DNA from 3 places in the Thioalkalivibrio sp. ALE10 genome. Region 3 is predicted to be linked to each of the others. Evidence: predicted binding sites of a transcription regulator. Region 3 holds the regulator's gene; each other region holds the start of a gene.

The links. Region 3 encodes FliA, which starts transcription of late flagellar genes. Its sites were predicted from a motif close to GCTAAAGTTNNNNNNNNNNCNGCCGATA; they were not measured.
Region 1: F788_RS0105190 (methyl-accepting chemotaxis protein) is a predicted target of FliA. The motif match lies at 1,023-1,050, and genes of this name have one in related genera.
Region 2: F788_RS0111865 (flagellin) is a predicted target of FliA. The motif match lies at 4,035-4,062, and genes of this name have one in related genera.

The regions. Positions count from the first base shown of each region.
Region 1 is NZ_KB906451.1:160,483-166,107, reverse strand. Features, by position in the region: gene F788_RS0105195 (methyl-accepting chemotaxis protein) at 1-951, shown strand, start outside; gene F788_RS0105190 (methyl-accepting chemotaxis protein) at 1,146-3,056, shown strand; gene F788_RS0105185 (glutathione S-transferase N-terminal domain-containing protein) at 3,105-3,530, opposite strand; gene F788_RS0105180 (MBL fold metallo-hydrolase) at 3,596-4,372, opposite strand; tRNA gene F788_RS0105175 (tRNA-Ala) at 4,610-4,685, shown strand; gene F788_RS0105170 (OmpP1/FadL family transporter) at 5,111-5,625, shown strand, end outside.
Region 2 is NZ_KB906457.1:628-6,252, reverse strand. Features, by position in the region: gene cobT (nicotinate-nucleotide--dimethylbenzimidazole phosphoribosyltransferase) at 1-790, shown strand, start outside; gene F788_RS0111880 (histidine phosphatase family protein) at 787-1,398, shown strand; gene cobS (adenosylcobinamide-GDP ribazoletransferase) at 1,395-2,183, shown strand; gene F788_RS0111870 (sulfotransferase) at 2,421-3,959, shown strand; gene F788_RS0111865 (flagellin) at 4,144-5,388, shown strand.
Region 3 is NZ_KB906454.1:62,833-68,457, forward strand. Features, by position in the region: gene F788_RS0109620 (chemotaxis protein CheA) at 1-841, opposite strand, end outside; gene F788_RS0109625 (protein phosphatase CheZ) at 914-1,696, opposite strand; gene F788_RS0109630 (chemotaxis response regulator CheY) at 1,732-2,112, opposite strand; gene F788_RS0109635 (RNA polymerase sigma factor FliA) at 2,152-2,913, opposite strand; gene F788_RS0109640 (MinD/ParA family protein) at 2,910-3,734, opposite strand; gene flhF (flagellar biosynthesis protein FlhF) at 3,718-5,124, opposite strand; gene flhA (flagellar biosynthesis protein FlhA) at 5,180-5,625, opposite strand, start outside.

The DNA.
Region 1 (5,625 bases), on a different contig from region 3:
ATCGCGTCCGGCGACGGGGACCTGACGCGCCGGCTGGAGGCCGACGGCAACAACGAGCTGGGGGATCTGGCGGCGGCGTTCAACCGCTTCGTGGGCAAGATCCACGAGCTGGTGAAGGAAGTTGCCGCCGGCGGCGACCAGGTGGCGGCCGCAGCCAACGAGCTGTCCGCGACCAGCGAGCAGACCAACGAACAGGTCGGCCGCCAGCAATCCGAGATCGACCAGGTCGCCACGGCCATGAACGAGATGACCGCGACCGTGGCCGAGGTCGCCCGCAACGCCACCGAGGCGGCGGAAGCCGCACAGAGCACGGACAAGGATGCGACCCACGGCCGGGAGCTGGTGGAACAGACCGTCAGTGCGATCAACACCCTGTCCACCCAGGTGGAGAACACCGCGCAGGTGATCGAGCGGCTGTCGACCGATGCCGAGGAGATCAACAAGGTGCTGGAGGTGATCGGGGACATCGCCGATCAGACCAACCTGCTGGCGCTGAACGCGGCCATCGAGGCGGCGCGGGCCGGCGAGCAGGGCCGCGGCTTCGCGGTGGTGGCCGACGAGGTGCGGACCCTGGCGAGCCGGACCCAGGATTCGACCCAGGAGATCCAGGGGATGATCGAGCGGGTGCAGAACGGCACGCGCGACGCGGTGAAGGCCATGGAGGACGGCCGTCGACAGGCGCATTCCAGCGTGGAACAGGTCAACGATGCGGGGCAGTCGCTGCAGTCGATCACGCAGTCCATCAGCAGCATCTCGGACATGAACACGCAGATCGCCAGCGCGGCCGAAGAGCAGTCCTCGGTGGCCGAGGAGATCAACCGCAACGTCTCCAACATCACTCAGGTGCTGGACGAGACCGTGGCCGGATCGCAGCAGATCGCCAACGCCTCGGAGGAGCTGTCGAAGCTGGCCTCGGCGCAGCAGGAGCGCACCGGGCGCTTCCGTGTCTGACCGTGGGTCCTGCCGGCCGGGGTGTTGTGCCCCGTGCCGGAGGATGGGTTTTCGTGACGGCGGCCGATTCGGATCAAGGTTTCCGGACGGTCGCCGTTAGTATGTGAGGGTATGCTGATTTGGCCATCCGGCCGGGCAGGGCCCGGCGGAATGCGCATTGATCAGAATGCCGGAACACCAAAAGAGGGAAAGCCATGCTCAGGAATATCCGTATCGGAACGCGCTTGATGGGCGGCGTCACCATCGTTGTGGTGGCGGTCGTGGTGCTCACGCTGGTCGTCGTGATGAACAGCCTCGGCACGATGGCCGATCGCGCGGAGCAACGGGAGCTGAACGACCTGAGCGGGCTGCTGATCCGCCAGCTGGAACAGGAAGCCGAACGGGGCGAGTCGATGGCGCGGGCCATCGCCGAGATCCCGGTGATTCAGCAGGCGTTCGCCGAGGGGGATCGTGAGCGCCTGCTGGAACTGACCGAGCCGGGATATGGCCAGCTGCGCGACGAGCACGACGTGCGCCAGTATCACTTCCATACGCCGCCGGCGACCTCCTTCCTGCGTACCCACAGTCCCGACAACTACGGCGACGACCTGTCGGACGTGCGCCAGACGATCCTGGAGGTGAACCGCAATCGGCAGCCGATCACCGGGCTGGAAGAAGGCCCGTTCGGCATCGGGATCCGCGGGATGGTGCCGGTGTCCTACCAGAACGAGCACATCGGCTCGCTGGAATTCGGCATGGCCTTCGATGACGCCTTCTTCGAGTCCTTCACCGAAGAAACCGGATCACCCGTGGCGGTACACCTCGATCGTGATGCCGGTTTCGAGGTCTTTGCCGGAACCATCAATGGCGATTCGACCTTCAGTCGGGAGGAGATGCGGCGCATCCTCGACGGCGAGGAGATGATCCGCAACGTTCGCCACGACGGACGCCCGATGGCCGTGGTCGGACGTCCTGTGGAGGATTTCTCCGGTGAGCCGGTGGGCGTGCTGGAGCTGATGGTCGATCGCAGCGATTACGTGGCGATGGCCCGCAATGCCACCACCACCGTGGTGGCGGTGGGCGTGGCCGCCATCGGTCTTGGTCTGCTGCTGGCCTGGCTGCTGTCGCGCAGCATCGTGCGGCCGCTGCGCCAGACCGTCACGCGTCTGGATGACATCGCGTCCGGCGACGGTGACCTGACGCGCCGGCTCGAGGCCGACGGTAACAACGAGCTGGGAGATCTGGCGGCGGCGTTCAACCGCTTCGTGGGCAAGATCCAGGATCTGGTCAAGGAAGTCGCCGCCGGTGGCGACCAGGTGGCGGCCGCGGCCAATGAGCTGTCCGCAACCAGCGAACAGACCAACGGTCAGGTCACGCGGCAGAAGGACGAGGTCGACCAGGTGGCCACCGCGATGAACGAGATGACCGCGACGGTTGCCGAGGTTGCGCGCAACGCCTCGGATGCGGCCACCGCGGCGCAGACCACCGACAAGGATGCCGACGCCGGGCGCGAGCTGGTGCAACAGACGGTGCAGTCGATCAACCACCTGACCTCGCAGGTGGACAACACCGCCGAAGTGATCGAGCGGCTGTCGACCGATGCCGAGGAGATCAACAAGGTGCTGGAGGTGATCGGGGACATCGCCGATCAGACCAACCTGCTGGCGCTGAACGCGGCCATCGAGGCGGCGCGGGCCGGCGAGCAGGGCCGCGGCTTCGCGGTCGTGGCCGACGAGGTGCGGACCCTGGCGAGCCGGACCCAGGATTCGACCCACGAGATCCAGGGCATGATCGAACGCGTCCAGAACGGCACGCGCGAGGCGGTTCAGGCGATGGAAGAAGGCAAGAACCGGGCGCATTCCAGCCGCGAGAAGGTGAACGAGGCGGGCGAGTCGCTGGAGTCGATCACGCAGTCGGTGACCACCATCTCGGAGATGAATACACAGATCGCCAGCGCGGCCGAGGAACAGTCCTCGGTGGCCGAGGAGATCAACCGCAACATCTCCAACATCACCCAGGTGCTGGACGAGACGGCCAGTGGCTCGCGCGAGATCGCGAATGCCTCGGAAGAGCTGTCGAAGCTGGCTTCCGAACAGCAGCAGCGGGTGGGGCACTTCCGGGTCTGATCCGGTCCCGAGGGGGCGGCCACGTGCCGCCCCCTGTCATTTGCGGGTTCAGGAGCCCTCGGTATTGCGGTCGGCTCCGGCCCGGTCCGGATCAAAGCGCGACTCGAGGTAGTCGATGATCGCGCCCGACTCGTACAGCCAGCGCACGCTGCCGTCTCCTTCCTCGATCCGCAGGCAGGGGACCTGCAGCTTGCCGCCTTCCGTCTGCAGGGTCTCGCGGTGTTCGCCGGCCGGCTGGGCATTGCGCAGTTCGATGTCCAGTGACAGGCGCTGCATGGCACGGCGCGCCTTGATGCAGAACGGACAGGCGGGGAAGTGGTAGAGCGCGAGGGCGCGGGTCTGTTCGTCCACCCGTGCCTGTTCTTCGGGGTCACGCTGGATTCCGCGCGGGCGGGTCACCTTCTCGCCCACGAGCATGAAGGGCGTGAGAACCAGGCGCACGCCGCGGAAAAAGAGTCGGATCAGGGGTCGCATCCGCCAAGGATGCCACAGCTCCGGTTTGCGACCAATCCGGACGCAGCGGCGCTCGGTGGCCAGGGTCAGCCGGCCAGCTCGAAGTGCTCGTCGCCGTCGAGAACGATCATGTCGCCATTGTTGCGCGCGGCCAGCTGTTCACGGATGGTCTGTTCGTAGCCCGGCTTGAGGTGGGTCACCGCGATACGCGGGCGATGCCGCAGATGGTCGAGATCGCGCGCCAGCTGCAGCGGGGTGTAGTGGCGGGTGGCACCGGCGAGATGATCCATCTCGTCCGGCAGCCCGGTTTCGATCATCAGCAGATCGAGGCGGGGCAGGGCATTCAGGGTCTGCCACAGACCGCGGGTCGAAGTGGTGTCGCCGCTGAACGCAAAGGCCCCGGCATCCGGCCGGCTCACCGAATACCCTACCGCCGGGACGGTGTGCATCGCGGGAAGGGCCGTGACGGAGCGTCCGTCGATGTCCATCTGCTCGCCGGCACCCAGCGGGCGAAAGCGCAGCGCCGGTTGCTCGGGCGAGGGCAGGGCAGTGAAATCGGGCCAGATCACCCAGTTGAAGATGTGGCGCTGCAGGGCTTCCAGGGTCTCCGGCAGGGCGTGCACCGTGACCGGCGGGGCATCCACCCGGAATACCGTGTCGATCAGCAGTGGCAGGAATGCCACGTGGTCGAGGTGCGAGTGCGTCAGGAAGACGTGGCGAATCGCCTGCAGTTCCTCGAGCTCGAGATCGCCCACGCCGCTGCCGGCGTCGATCAGGATGTCCCGGTCGATCAGGATGGAAGTGGTGCGGCGGCCCGGCCCGATGCCGCCGCTGGCGCCCAGGATACGCACGGAGAGGCTCATTCCGGGCTCCGGCGAAGGGGTATGGGGCCAGTCATCAAGGGAAGATGCGCGTTCATGAGCTGTGGCAAATGACTCGATCAGGGATCTCATTCTAGGCGGCTGCCTGTCCTGCCGCACGCGAAACGGCGCACGGATTGCGGCACGCGTTGCCGAAATGCGACCCGGTCCCGGGAGCACCCGGATGGTCGCCGGGGTTCCCGTGGGCTCGGGTCCCTGCTAGAATGCGCAGCATCTCGAGGGGCGGTAGCTCAGCTGGGAGAGCGTCGCGTTCGCAACGCGAAGGTCGGGAGTTCGATCCTCCTCCGCTCCACCAAACACCTCGCAAAAAGGCCCCGTCGGTCGTAACCGGCGGGGCCTTTTTGTGTGCGGGTATGGGTGCGCAACAATCTGATCCAGGTCCGCTACCTTGGAGGGAATTTCTCTCCCCTGTCCGCCTTCCTGCCGGCGCATATTAGCAGTACCTCTGTTTCCCCCGGACCCTCCCGCCCCGCCGGGGCGTCCGAATCGAGCGACTCGTTGAAACGGTCCGTCGCTATCATTGGGCTCTCTGAATTAAGAATTGGTTATATTAGAATATCCGAACTAATACCAAACGACTAGCTGTAACCGCCTAGTGTCTTAAGCCTTCTCTGCACACTACTATCGCTGCCGATCCATTGAAGAGCGAACAGCTCGCTGTTGAGAAAAATAAAGGATCAGTATCTCGGCGCAGATGCGCGCAAACCAGAGGAGAGAGTCATGAAGCAGCGTACGCTCGCCCGCGCGGCGGCCACCCTTTCGGTTACAGCATTGTCCCTCACAATTCCGCAGAGCCACGCGACAAATGGTTATTTTGCTCATGGCTTCGGTACCCAGAACAAGGGGATGGGCGGGGTCGGGATGGCCATGTCACATGACTCCTTCGCTCCGGCAACCAACCCTGCCGGTATCGCCGGCATGGAATCGAGGGTCGATGGTGCGCTTGCCTACTTCCGGCCCGAGCGATCCTACAAGGTGACTGGCGATGGTCTCGAGGTGGGCGATCTGACCCTCGATGACCTCGATGTCGATCTCACCGAAACCGTCGAAGACACTTTCGAAGAGCTGGCCGATCAGCTGGATACTACGGTGGACAATCTCCTCGGAAGTGGCGGTACGGTCGACAATATCGTCGATGATCTCCAGGGAGTCGTGGACTCAATACTCGATCCTGATGAGAGTTCCGAAGAACCGTTGAACGACTTGAATGACACAATCATTGGTGCCATTGACGA
Region 2 (5,625 bases), on a different contig from region 3:
CGGGGCGGCCATCGCCGTGCTCGCGCGCAGCCTGGACGCGGGGCTGGAGATCATCGACCTGGGCACGCTGCCCGGCGGTCCCGAGCCCGAGGGTGTGATCCGCGCGGACCTGGGCCCGGGCACCGCCAACTTCGCGCGCGAGCCGGCGATGACCCCGGCGCAGCTGGAGCGCGCGCTGAACACCGGACGCCAGGCGGCCGAACGGGCGCGCCAGGGCGGGGCGGGGCTGTTCATCGGCGGCGAGATGGGCATCGGCAACACCACCGCCGCGGCGGCCGTGGCCTGCGGTGTGCTGGGGGCCTCGCCGGACGCGCTTGCAGGACCGGGCACCGGGCTGGACCCGGCCGGGGTGCGGCACAAGGCCGAGGTGATCGAACGCGCGCTGGCCCTGCACGCCGAGGCCGGGGATTCGGCGCTGGAGTGGCTGCGGCGGGTCGGCGGCTTCGAGATCGCCGGGCTGACCGGTGCGTTCCTGGCCAGCGCGCAGATCGGTCAGCCGGTGCTGGTGGACGGCTTCATCGCCAGCACCGCGGCACTGGTGGCGACCCGGCTGTGCCCGGGGGCCCGGGACTGGTTCTTCTACGCCCACCGCTCCGCCGAGCCCGGGCACGACCGCGTGCTGGAGGCGCTGGGCGCGCAGCCGCTGCTGGATCTGGGCATGCGCCTGGGTGAGGGCAGTGGCGCGGCGACCGCGGTGCCGCTGCTGCGCATGGCCTGCGAGCTGCACGCCGGCATGGCGACCTTCGATGAGGCCGGGGTGGCGGACGACGACTCCGGAGCGGGCGCGTGAGTACGGGCGCGTCCGTCAGCGCCGGGGCGCGGGTCGGGCTGCTGCGTCACGGCGAGACCACCGGCGAGGGCTTCTGCGGCGCCGGCAGCGACGTGCCGCTGACCGCGCGCGGCCAGGCGGCGATGGAGGGGGAGCTGGCACGCCGGCGCCCGCCGGGTCTGGCCTCCGGCGAACCGGCCTGGGACCGCATCGTGACCTCGCCGCTGCAGCGCTGTCAGGGGCCGGCCTCGGCCTGGGCCGAGCGCTGGGATGTGCCGCTGGTGGTGGAACCGCGCCTGAAGGAACTGCACTTCGGCACCTGGGAGGGCCGCAGCGCCGCCGCGCTGATGGAGACCGATGCCGACGCGCTGGGCCGCTTCTGGCAGGACCCGGAAGGCTGCCCGCCGCCCGGGGGCGAGGCGCTGGGCGCGTTCCGCGGGCGCGTGCTGGCCGGCTGGCGCGAGAGCGTGGCCACGCCCGGCACCGCGCGCACGCTGGTGGTCACCCACGGCGGCGTCATCCGCGTATTGCGTGCGCACTTCGAGGGCATCCCGCTGGCCGAACTGCTGAACATTGAGGCCCCGCTGGCGGTGCTGCACCGGGTCGATCCCGCGCGGGTGCAGGCATGAGCCGGCCGGCCACGCTCGCCCCGCTGTGGCTGGCGCTGGTGTTCCTCACCCGGGTGCCGCTGCCGGCGCGCCTGCTGCCGGAGGCCCCGCGCCCGGAAGACGCCGGGCGCTCGCTGCTGTTCTACCCGCTGGTGGGGCTGGTGCTGGGCCTGTTGCTGGCCGGCGGCGGCATGCTGCTGAGCCTGCTGCCGGGCGCCGAACCGCTGTTGCTCGCCGCGCTGGTACTGGCCGGCTGGGTGGCGATCACCGGCGCGCTGCATCTGGACGGGCTGGCCGACACGGTGGACGCCCGCGTGGGCAGTCACGGCGACCCCGAGCGCGCCCGCACCATCATGAAGGACCCGACCTCCGGCCCGATCGCGGTGGCCACAGTGATGCTGGTGCTGCTGGTCAAGTTCGCCGCGCTGGTGCCGCTGGTGGCCGCCGCGCAGTGGCTGGCGCTGGTGATCGCCGCGGTCCTCGGCCGCGCCGCGCTGGTGCTGCTGTTCCGCCTCGCCGATTACCTCAATCCCGCCGGCCTGGGCGCCGACATGGCGGCGCACCTGCCCGAACGGGCCGCCGCCGGAGTACTGGTGGCCACCGCCATCGCCGTGGTCATCCTCGGCGTGGCCGGCGGTCTGCCCGGCGCCATCATCGCCCTGATCCTCGCCGGCGCCACCGTGGCCGCCCTGGCCGCGTTCTTCCGCCGCTGGCTCGGCGGCTTCACCGGCGACCCCGCCGGCGCCACCCTGGAGATCGTCGAGACCGTGGCCCTGGTGGTGATGGCCCTGAGCCTCACCGCGTAGGCGCGGCCCCGGCTGCGGGCGGACGGCGTTAAGCACGGGTTCTGCCTCACGCGGTGTGGGGCGCTGCCCGCCGAAACGCCACGCTCAAGTGTGCGACACGCCCGGCGATAACTTAACCTGCGGAAAGATTTCCAGAAGGAGCGCGACAGCATGGCGGCGGGAAAGAGAACCGGGAAGACGAAGAAGGTCGGGAAGAACAGAAAGAGCCGGAAAGGCCAGTCGGAATCGGAAAAACTGTTGAAGAAAGCCTCCGCTGCCTTCGATGAAGGGGACTACGATGAGGTCGAAGCCTTCTGCGGGGAACTGCTCAAGCGGGACCCGAACAGCGCCGATGCGTTGCGGATGCTGATCCGGAGCACGTTTGAACAGACGCGCTACAACACCGCCACGCTGTATGCCTCCAAGCTCGTACAGATGTGTCCCGAGGATCCCGCGAGTTACAACCACCTCGCGAGCGTGCTTCTCATGCGAGGTCGTTATCAAGCGGCGGGAGCCGCCTTGCGCGAAGCCCTGCGGTTCGACCCCGATCAGCTGGCGCTGTACAACTACGCCCGCGTGTTGCAGGCGGAGGGCCGCTGGGATGAGGCGGCAGAGATCCTCGAGTCACTGGTTCGTGTGGTTCCCTACAGGCCGAACGTCTGGTTTTCCTATGCGCACTCGCGGCATTTTCCCGCCGATGTTTCCCCGCGCCGGGAGCTCGAAGAGGTGATTCGCAAGGGGAACTTCAGCCTGCATGATCAGGGCCATCTGCAGTTCTCTCTGGCAAAGCTTCACAAGGATGCAGGGGACGTGGACCAGGCGTTCGCGGCCTTCGAAAAGGGCAACGACCTGCGGGCCAGGTCGATCCAGAAGCAGGTCGACGGCATTCGGGAGGGTCGGGTCCTCCAGACGGTCGGGACCCGGGAAGCGGTCTTCACGGAAGAATGGAAACGTGGCCTCGATGGCCCGGAAGTGTCTCCGCGCCCGTTGAGTGTGATCCTGGGCGCGCCCCGTTCCGGCAAATCGCTGCTGGAGGGGGCGCTGTCCGCGCATTCGCGGACCCGCCACTATGGCGAACTCGGAGGAATTCAGGAGCTCCTCGCGGAGTTGCCCAGGGAGGTGCGCAACAGATACCCCCTGTTTATTCGGGAACTCGGCAGCGAGGCTCTGGGAAGGCTGCGCGCCCGCATGGATTCGATCTGGGGCGAGGCCGTGGACGACCAGGTGGGTGCCTACGTGCTGACCAACCCGAGCAACGTCTGGCACGTGGGCACCCTGATGGCGTTGAACCCCGATACGCGCGTCGTTTTCTGTGAGCGGGACCCGGTGGACAACGCGATGGCCATCTACATGCGTTGGTTCGCGCGAGCCATGCCGTATGCCTGGGCCATCGATACAATCGCGGAATACATTCTGGCTTACCGTCGGCTTGTAGATCACTGGGAGGCACTTTTCCCGGACCGTGTGGAACGCGTGCGCTACGAAGACTATCTGCAGGCACCGGATACCCATGCGTCCAGAATCCTGCGCTTCCACGGGTTTGACTGGGAGTCGGAATGCGCGGATTCCGCCGGCGAATCGGTGGATCCGGCGCGCGTGGGCATGGCGGGAAGCTCGGAACGCCGCAGCCGCGTGAACCCGGAGTTCGCACGCATTGGGGACGAATTTGCGGCCTATCGGCCTGCCTTCGAGCGCGCGGTTGAAGAGGCGCGCAAGCGCGTGTCCGAGTACGAGTTCCCACGAACCACAAACGTTCGTGTGACCGTTGGTGGGGCGAGCCCCCGCGGGGAACAGTGACGGGCGCAAGACCTGAGTATCGAGCGGACATCCGGCGGTGTCGAGCCCGCGAACCTGAGGAAAACGGCTCCATGCCCTAAAGACCCCGGGGTGACGGTCGTTAAGGGAATCGAAGGCGGCATGAGGCCGCCCAGGGATTGCCTCAGCCGGCCCGGCCGGCACTCAAGTTCCGGAGGAAGCAAACATGTCTCAGGTCATCAACACCAACGTTCTTTCGCTGAATGCCCAGCGCAATCTGAACCAGACCCAGGGCGATCTCGCCCAGTCGCTGGAACGCCTGTCGTCCGGCCTGCGCATCAACAGCGCCAAGGACGACGCGGCCGGTCTCGCGATTTCGGAGCGGTTCACGACGCAGATCAACGGCCTCAATCAGGCGGTGCGCAACTCGAACGACGGCATCTCGTTCGCGCAGACGGCCGAAGGTGCGCTGGACACCGTCGGCGACGCACTGCAGCGAGCGCGGCAGCTGGCCGTGCAGGCGGCGAACGACACCAACTCGGCCTCCGACCGTCAGGCGCTGAACGACGAGGTGCAGCAGTTGATGGAAGAGGTCAGTCGTGTGGCGAACTCGGCCGAGTTCAACGGTGGTCGAATCCTGGATGGCACGGTGGAGGACCTGTTCTTCCAGGTGGGGGCCAATCAGGGCCAGACCATTGCCGTGGACGGGGTGGATGCCCGGACCTCCCGGCTGGGGGCGACCGAGGTGGTTGGCTCCGGTGGCTTGACGCAGGAACAGATCGCCCAGATCGATGAGGTGGATGGATTCAGCGGGCCATTCGAAGACATCACCATCAGCAGTGACGATTTCGACGACATTCAGGTCCAGCTATCGGGTGATGATACTCCGGGCGAGGAGGTCGAGCCTGCCGCAACTCTTGAGGATGCGGTCCGCATGATCAATGCAGCCATCACGGAAGCCGCGTCCGCCGGAGACGAAAATGCCAAAGACGTCGCGGATGCCGATCTGGAAGCCGCGCTGAGGGTCAAGAACGACGGTACCACCACGATCGCGATCACCTCGCGTCTGGGCACCGAGAATCTGGATGTGGCGAATGGCGATGTGGACGTTGACGGAGCTCCGGTAGCACTTTTCGATGATGATGGCGGCGCAGACGTCACCCTGAACGATGTCGACGTGGTGACTCGTGAGACGGCGACCCAGTCCATCGGTGCTTTCGACGGCGCCTTGACCAAGGTCAACTCGCTGCGTGCGGAGCTGGGCGCGGTGCAGACTCGTTTCGAGAGCACCATCGCGAACCTGGAGATCGGTTCGGAGAACCTGTCGGATGCGCGTTCGCGAATCCGGGATGCGGACTTCGCCGCAGAGACCGCCGAACTCTCGCGGGCGCAGGTGCTCCAGCAGGCGGGGACCACGGTGTTGTCGCAGGCGAATGCGGTGCCGCAGAACGTGCTGGGTCTGCTGCAGTAAGGCTTCGGCTTCCTCCGGGCCCGTGTTGCGGGCCATCCCAGGGCCCGCCCCGAGTAATCGGGGCGGGCCTTTTTGCGTTTTGGGGGTGTGATCTCGGGGCGGTGGTCCGGGCGGGTGCGAGTTCGCGCGCGAGCGCGCTCCCACGCGGGCATGGTCGGAACCGGGGGGGCGGTTCGGGGCGGTTTTTGCCGTGGTGGCAAGGGGGCGGAAATTTTTTGCCGATCGGGGTTAAAGGTT
Region 3 (5,625 bases):
CGGACGGGCCCGGCTCGGCCGGTTCGGCCGGGGCTGTCGGTGGACCAGCGCCTTTCGCCTGCAGTTCGTCAAGCAGGCTCTCGAACTCATCGTCGGTGATCTCGTCCTCGCCCCCACCCGTGTCACCGCCATCCGCAGCCGCGACCTCCGGGGCCGACTCCGCTGCCGTGCCCGGATCCACCGGTTTCGGTGGCTGGTCTCCGTGCAGGCTGTCCAGAAGGGCCTCGAACTCGTCGTCGGTGATCTCGTCCCCGGCACCCACGCGGACTTCGTCATCGCCCGGCGCGTCATCCGCTGCCGGCTCCGGCGCGGACGGCGACTCGGCCGCTTCCTCCAGCGCCTCCGACGGCCAGTCGTCGGCCGTCGCCGGCGCTGCCTCCCCGGCCGGAGCCGCGTGCGGCGTTTCTTCCGCGACCGGGGCGGCTTCGTCCCCGCCGCCGACGGGGACCGTTTCGTTGCGGGCCATGCGTCGCAGGGTGTCGACCAGATCTTCGGGCGCCGGCGTCGGCTCCTGGCCGTCGCGCAGCTCGCCGAACATCACGTTGAGGGTGTCCAGCACCCGCAGCATGGTGTCCATGAGCTGGCCGTCCACCTGGCGCTCGTGATTGCGCAACAGGTTGAAGACGTCTTCGGCGTTGTGGCAAACCGTCACCAGCGGGTCGAGCCCGAGAAAACCGGCCCCGCCCTTGATGGTATGGAAACTGCGGAAGACCGCATTCAGCAGATCGGTATCGTCCGGATGCTGTTCCAGGTCGATCAGCTGTTCGTTCAGGCCTTCCAGCAGCTCCCCCGCCTCGATCAGGAAGTCCTGGAGGATTTCGTCGTTGGGGTCGATGGCCATGCGGTCTCTCCGTTCCGGTGACTCGAATCGTCGGCAGATGGCTGCCGGTGCAAGGGGATCCCGGGACGGACCCTAGAACCCCAGGCTCGACAGCAGATCGTCCACCTCGTCCTGTCCTTGAACGACATCCGTGCCGGAATCTTGAGTGTGGGGCACCGCGGGTCCATGCCCGCGGCGGTCCTCCTCGCGCGCGGTTTGTTCCGCCTCCGGGGCCTGTTCGGCCGCCGCCCGGGCATCCTTCTCCAGGCGCCCGGAAGACAGGCGGATCAGCGAGACCAGGTTTTCCTCCAGATCCGTGACCAGACGGATGACCCGCCGGATCACCTGCCCGGTGAGATCCTGGTAGCTCTGTGCCATCAGGACCTGTGACAGCAACCGGCGCAGTTCCTCGGTGTCCTTGCCGGTCTGTTCGAAAAATGCATCGAGTTCGCGCGCGAACTCGCGGAATTCCTCCACCGACAGTTCGCGGTTGCGGAACCGGGTCCATTTTTCGGTGAGTTCCGCGGCACGCCCGGCGAATGCCTCGGCAATCGGCAGGGACGATTCCACTGCATTCAGGGTTTCGTGCGTGGCCTGTTCGGTCTGGGTCACCACGTAACTCAGACGCTCGCGCGCATCCGGAATCTCGTCCTGCGCCAGCTCGACCAGACGCGAATCGCCCCGGAAGCTCTCCAGTGCCTCGTGCAGTTCGCGGGTCAGCTTGCCCAGTTCGTCGAACAGTTCGCGTTCATAAGGCCGCGCGAGCTCCTGGATCAGGCGGCGCGAAGCCTCCTCGTCACCGCCTTCCAGAGCGCCCACCAGCTCCCGCGCCAGCGCGAGCCGGTCTTCCCCGGAGGCATTCTCTTGTTCGGTCATCGGGTCTCTCTTGCCGTGTCAGCCGGTCGCGGTATTCAGCCTTGAGCTTCAATACGTTCGAAGATCTTTTCGATCTTCTCCTTGAGCGTCTCGGCCGTGAAGGGCTTCACAATGTAACCGTTCACGCCGGCCTCTGCCGCCTCCACGATCTGATCGCGCTTGGCTTCGGCCGTGACCATCAGCACCGGCAACGATTTCAGCCGCTCGTCCTTGCGTACCTCGCGCAGGAGGTCGATGCCCGGCATGTTGGGCATGTTCCAGTCGGTGATCAGAAAATCGAAGTCGCCGTTCTGCAGCATCGGCAGGGCCGTGCTCCCGTCGTCGGCCTCCATGGTGTTGTTGAAGCCAAGATCCCGCAGGAGATTCTTGATGATGCGCCGCATCGTGGAGAAGTCGTCCACGATCAGGATTTTCATACCCTTGTCCACAGTTCGCTCCGGGAATGTGTTTGAACCTTAGAATATCTGCAGGGACTCGACGTCTTCGAGCCACGAGCCCAGACGCGCCCGCAGACGGTGCACCGCCTGGCTGCGGATCTGGCTGACGCGCGATTCGGTCACGTCCAGCACGGCACCGATCTCGCGCAGGTTGAGTTCTTCGGTGTAGTACAGGTTGAGCACCAGTCGTTCACGCTCGGGCAGATCGCCCAGTGCGCCGGCCAGTTCCTCGCGGAACTCCCCGGCCTCGATGCGCCGCGACGGGGACTGCTCCTGCCCTTCCAGCACGCGATCCGCCTCGCCCTCCGGGCCGCCCACCTCGTCCAGCGCGAACAGATGGGCACCGGCGTGATCATCCAGCATCTGGTAGTAGGTTTCCACCGGGACGCCCAGCTCCTCGGCGATCTCCGGGGCGCGAGCGGCGCGGCCCTCGCGGGCCTCCACCGTCTGCATCGCCTCGGAGATCCGCCGGCTGTTGCGGTGCACCGAGCGCGGCGTCCAGTCGCTGCGACGCAGCTCGTCGATCATCGCCCCGCGGATGCGGATCCCGGCGTAGGTGGCGAAGGTCGCCCCCTGGCCGCCTTCGAACTGCCGCGCGGCCTCGATCAGCCCAACCATGCCTGCCTGCACCAGGTCATCCACCTGCACCGAGGCCGGCAGCCGAGCCATCAGGTGATGGGCGATCCGATTCACCAGCTCGACGTGGTCCGCGACCAGCTGATCCGGTCCCCCGGTCCCCGCCCGGGCGTATCCCGAAAGTCTGTTCTTTGGCGTGTTCATGCGCTTTGCAGCATCCTCTCGACGAAGAATCCAACCCCCCCGCTGGCGCCGCGGGCCACCGGCCAGCCGTCGACCTTGCGCGCGAGCTCGAGGAACGCCCGTCCCGCCGGGCTGCCCGGAGACTGCTGCACCACCGGCGCCCGTTTCTGCACCGCCTGGCGCAGGGCATCATCCAGCGGAATCACGCCCACCAGATCCAGTATGACCTCCGGCAGATAGGTGGAACAAACCGCCTGCAGCTTCTGCATCACGCGTTCCGCCCCGGCACGGCCCTGCACCATGTTTGCGACCACGCGGAACCGGTTCACGCCATGATCCCGATGCAGGACCTTGATCAGTGCATAGGCGTCGGTCATCGATGCCGGCTCGTCGGTGACCACCACCAGGGTCTCCTGCACGGCCTGACAGAAACTGGTCACCGACTCCTGCAACCCGGCGGCGGTATCCACCACCAGCACGTCCAGCGGTCGCGTATACATGCTGAAGGCCTGGATCAGGCCGTGATGTTCCGGCCGGCTCAGGTTGGCCATGGTCGCGATCCCGGACGCGGAAGGCACCACACGGATTCCCTCCGGGCCCTCGATGATCACGTCCTCCAGATCCTCGACGTCCCCGGTCACCAGGTCGTGCAGCGTCCGCTGCGGACGCAGGCCCAGCAGCACATCGACGTTCGCGAGCCCCAGGTCCGCATCGAACAGCATGACCTCGCGTCCCAGACGGGCCAGTCCGACCGACAGGTTGACCGAGACATTGGTCTTGCCGACCCCGCCCTTGCCCGAGGCCACCGCGACCACCTTCAGGGGCTTAGTGTTGTGTGACATGACGTCCCTTCAGCACCGGTTGAATCATTTCCAGCGGGGCGGGCTCCTCGCCCGCGGCCGGCTCGTCCGCGGATCGCGGCCGCCGGGCCTCGCGTTCCGTCGCCTGGCGCCGCCGCCAGGCCTGCATCGCCTCGTCGACCCAGGCATCGGCCGCCCCGTGTTCGGGTTCCTCCTGCAGCGCCAGGCGGGTCAGATGTCCGGTATCCACGCGATGGAAATCCTCGGCGATGCGCTGGCCGTCGCTCATGAACGCGACACCCAGCGGCTGGTCCAGCAGCACCGAAAGCACCTCCCCCAGCTGTTCCGCCTCGTCCAGCTTGGTCAGCACAAGGGCCGAGGGTTCCGTGGGGGCGAATGCCTCCAGCACCCGCCGCAGGGCCATGCCCTGGGTGGTGGCCGCGATCACCAGCCAGGTCTCCGCGCGCACGTCGGCAGGCATGTCCGTCAGCAGGGGTTCGCGCGGGGCGGTACGCGGCGACTGTCCGGCGGTATCCACCAGGATCAGGTGCCCGCTGCCCGCCGAGCGCCGCGCCATCTCGCGCAGCTCGGCCTCCGTCTCCACCACACGCACCGCGGTGCCCGCCATCTGGCCGAAGGCCTGCAACTGCCGCGTCGCGCCGATGCGCTGGGCGTCCATGGTGACCAGGGTGACCGAATCCGGCCCCATGCGGCGGATCTGGCGCAGTGCAATCCGCGCAATGGTGGTGGTCTTGCCGACCCCGGTCGGTCCCTCCAGCGCGAGTACCCCGCCCTCGTCGAGGATCGAGGCGCGCGCGGTCACGATGGCGCCCGACAGGCGCGCCCGCAGGCGCTCCCATGCCTCCTCCGAGGTATGATCGTCGAGGATGCTGCCGGCCAGGCTGCGCGCCAGCGGCTCGCGGAAGCCCAGATCCATCAGCCGCGCCTTGCATTCGGCCGCCAGTGGATGCCGCGCCGCCCAGCGGGCCTGCTCGTTCTCTTCGTACTGCCGCGTCAGCAGGCTGCGCAGATCCCGCAGTTCCTGACGCATCGCGGACACCTCGGGGTCGGTGGGCCATTGCGGGGCCGGCCGCTGCCGGGACGCGGCACCCGCCCCCCCGCCGGTGGAAGCCGCCGCGGGCTCCGGTGCGCGGGGCTGCTCAGTACGTGGCGCCGGTTCATCGCGCACGCCCTGGCGCATCGATCCCCGGGCGGGGCGTGCCCCGCTGCCGGCGTCGTCCTGCCGCGGGGCACCCCGGCCGTCACCCTCCGCCGTTCCGGCGGGCGCCTCGCCGCCATCGAGGGCGGCGACCACCTCCAGCCAGCCGTCGACCCGGCGGCTGGACAGGATCACGGCGTCCTCGCCCTGCTCCTCGCGGACCTGGCGCATCGCGTCGCGCATGTCCCGTGCCCGGTATCGTCTGACATTCATCGTTCGCTCTCCCGCCGATCGTTGACTGGTGCTTCAGGCCATGCCCGTTCGCACATCACGCCGACTTCTTGTCTGCTTCATCCTGTCCCACCGTGGCCACCACCCGGATCCGCCGGTTGTCCGGGATCTCGGTGAACGCGAGCACGGTCAGGTTGCGCACCGCGCCCCGCAGCCATCCGGCGATCCAGGAGCGGATTTCCGGGGCCACCACCAGCACCGCCGGCTGTCCCGCCGCCTCCTGACGCTGGGCGGCCTCGCCCACCGATCGTTGCAGGCGTTCGGCCAGGCCCGGCTCCAGTCCGACGGTGTCGCCATTGCTGCCCTGCAGAGACTTATGCAAAAGCTGTTCCAACGAGGGGTCGAGGGCGATCAGGGGCAGCTCCTCCTCCGGTCCCACCAGGTCCTGGACGATGGAGCGCGACAGCGCGACCCGCACTGCGGCGGTCAAAGTGCCGGGATCCTGACTCTTGGCACCCTCCTCTGCCAGGGTTTCGGCGATCG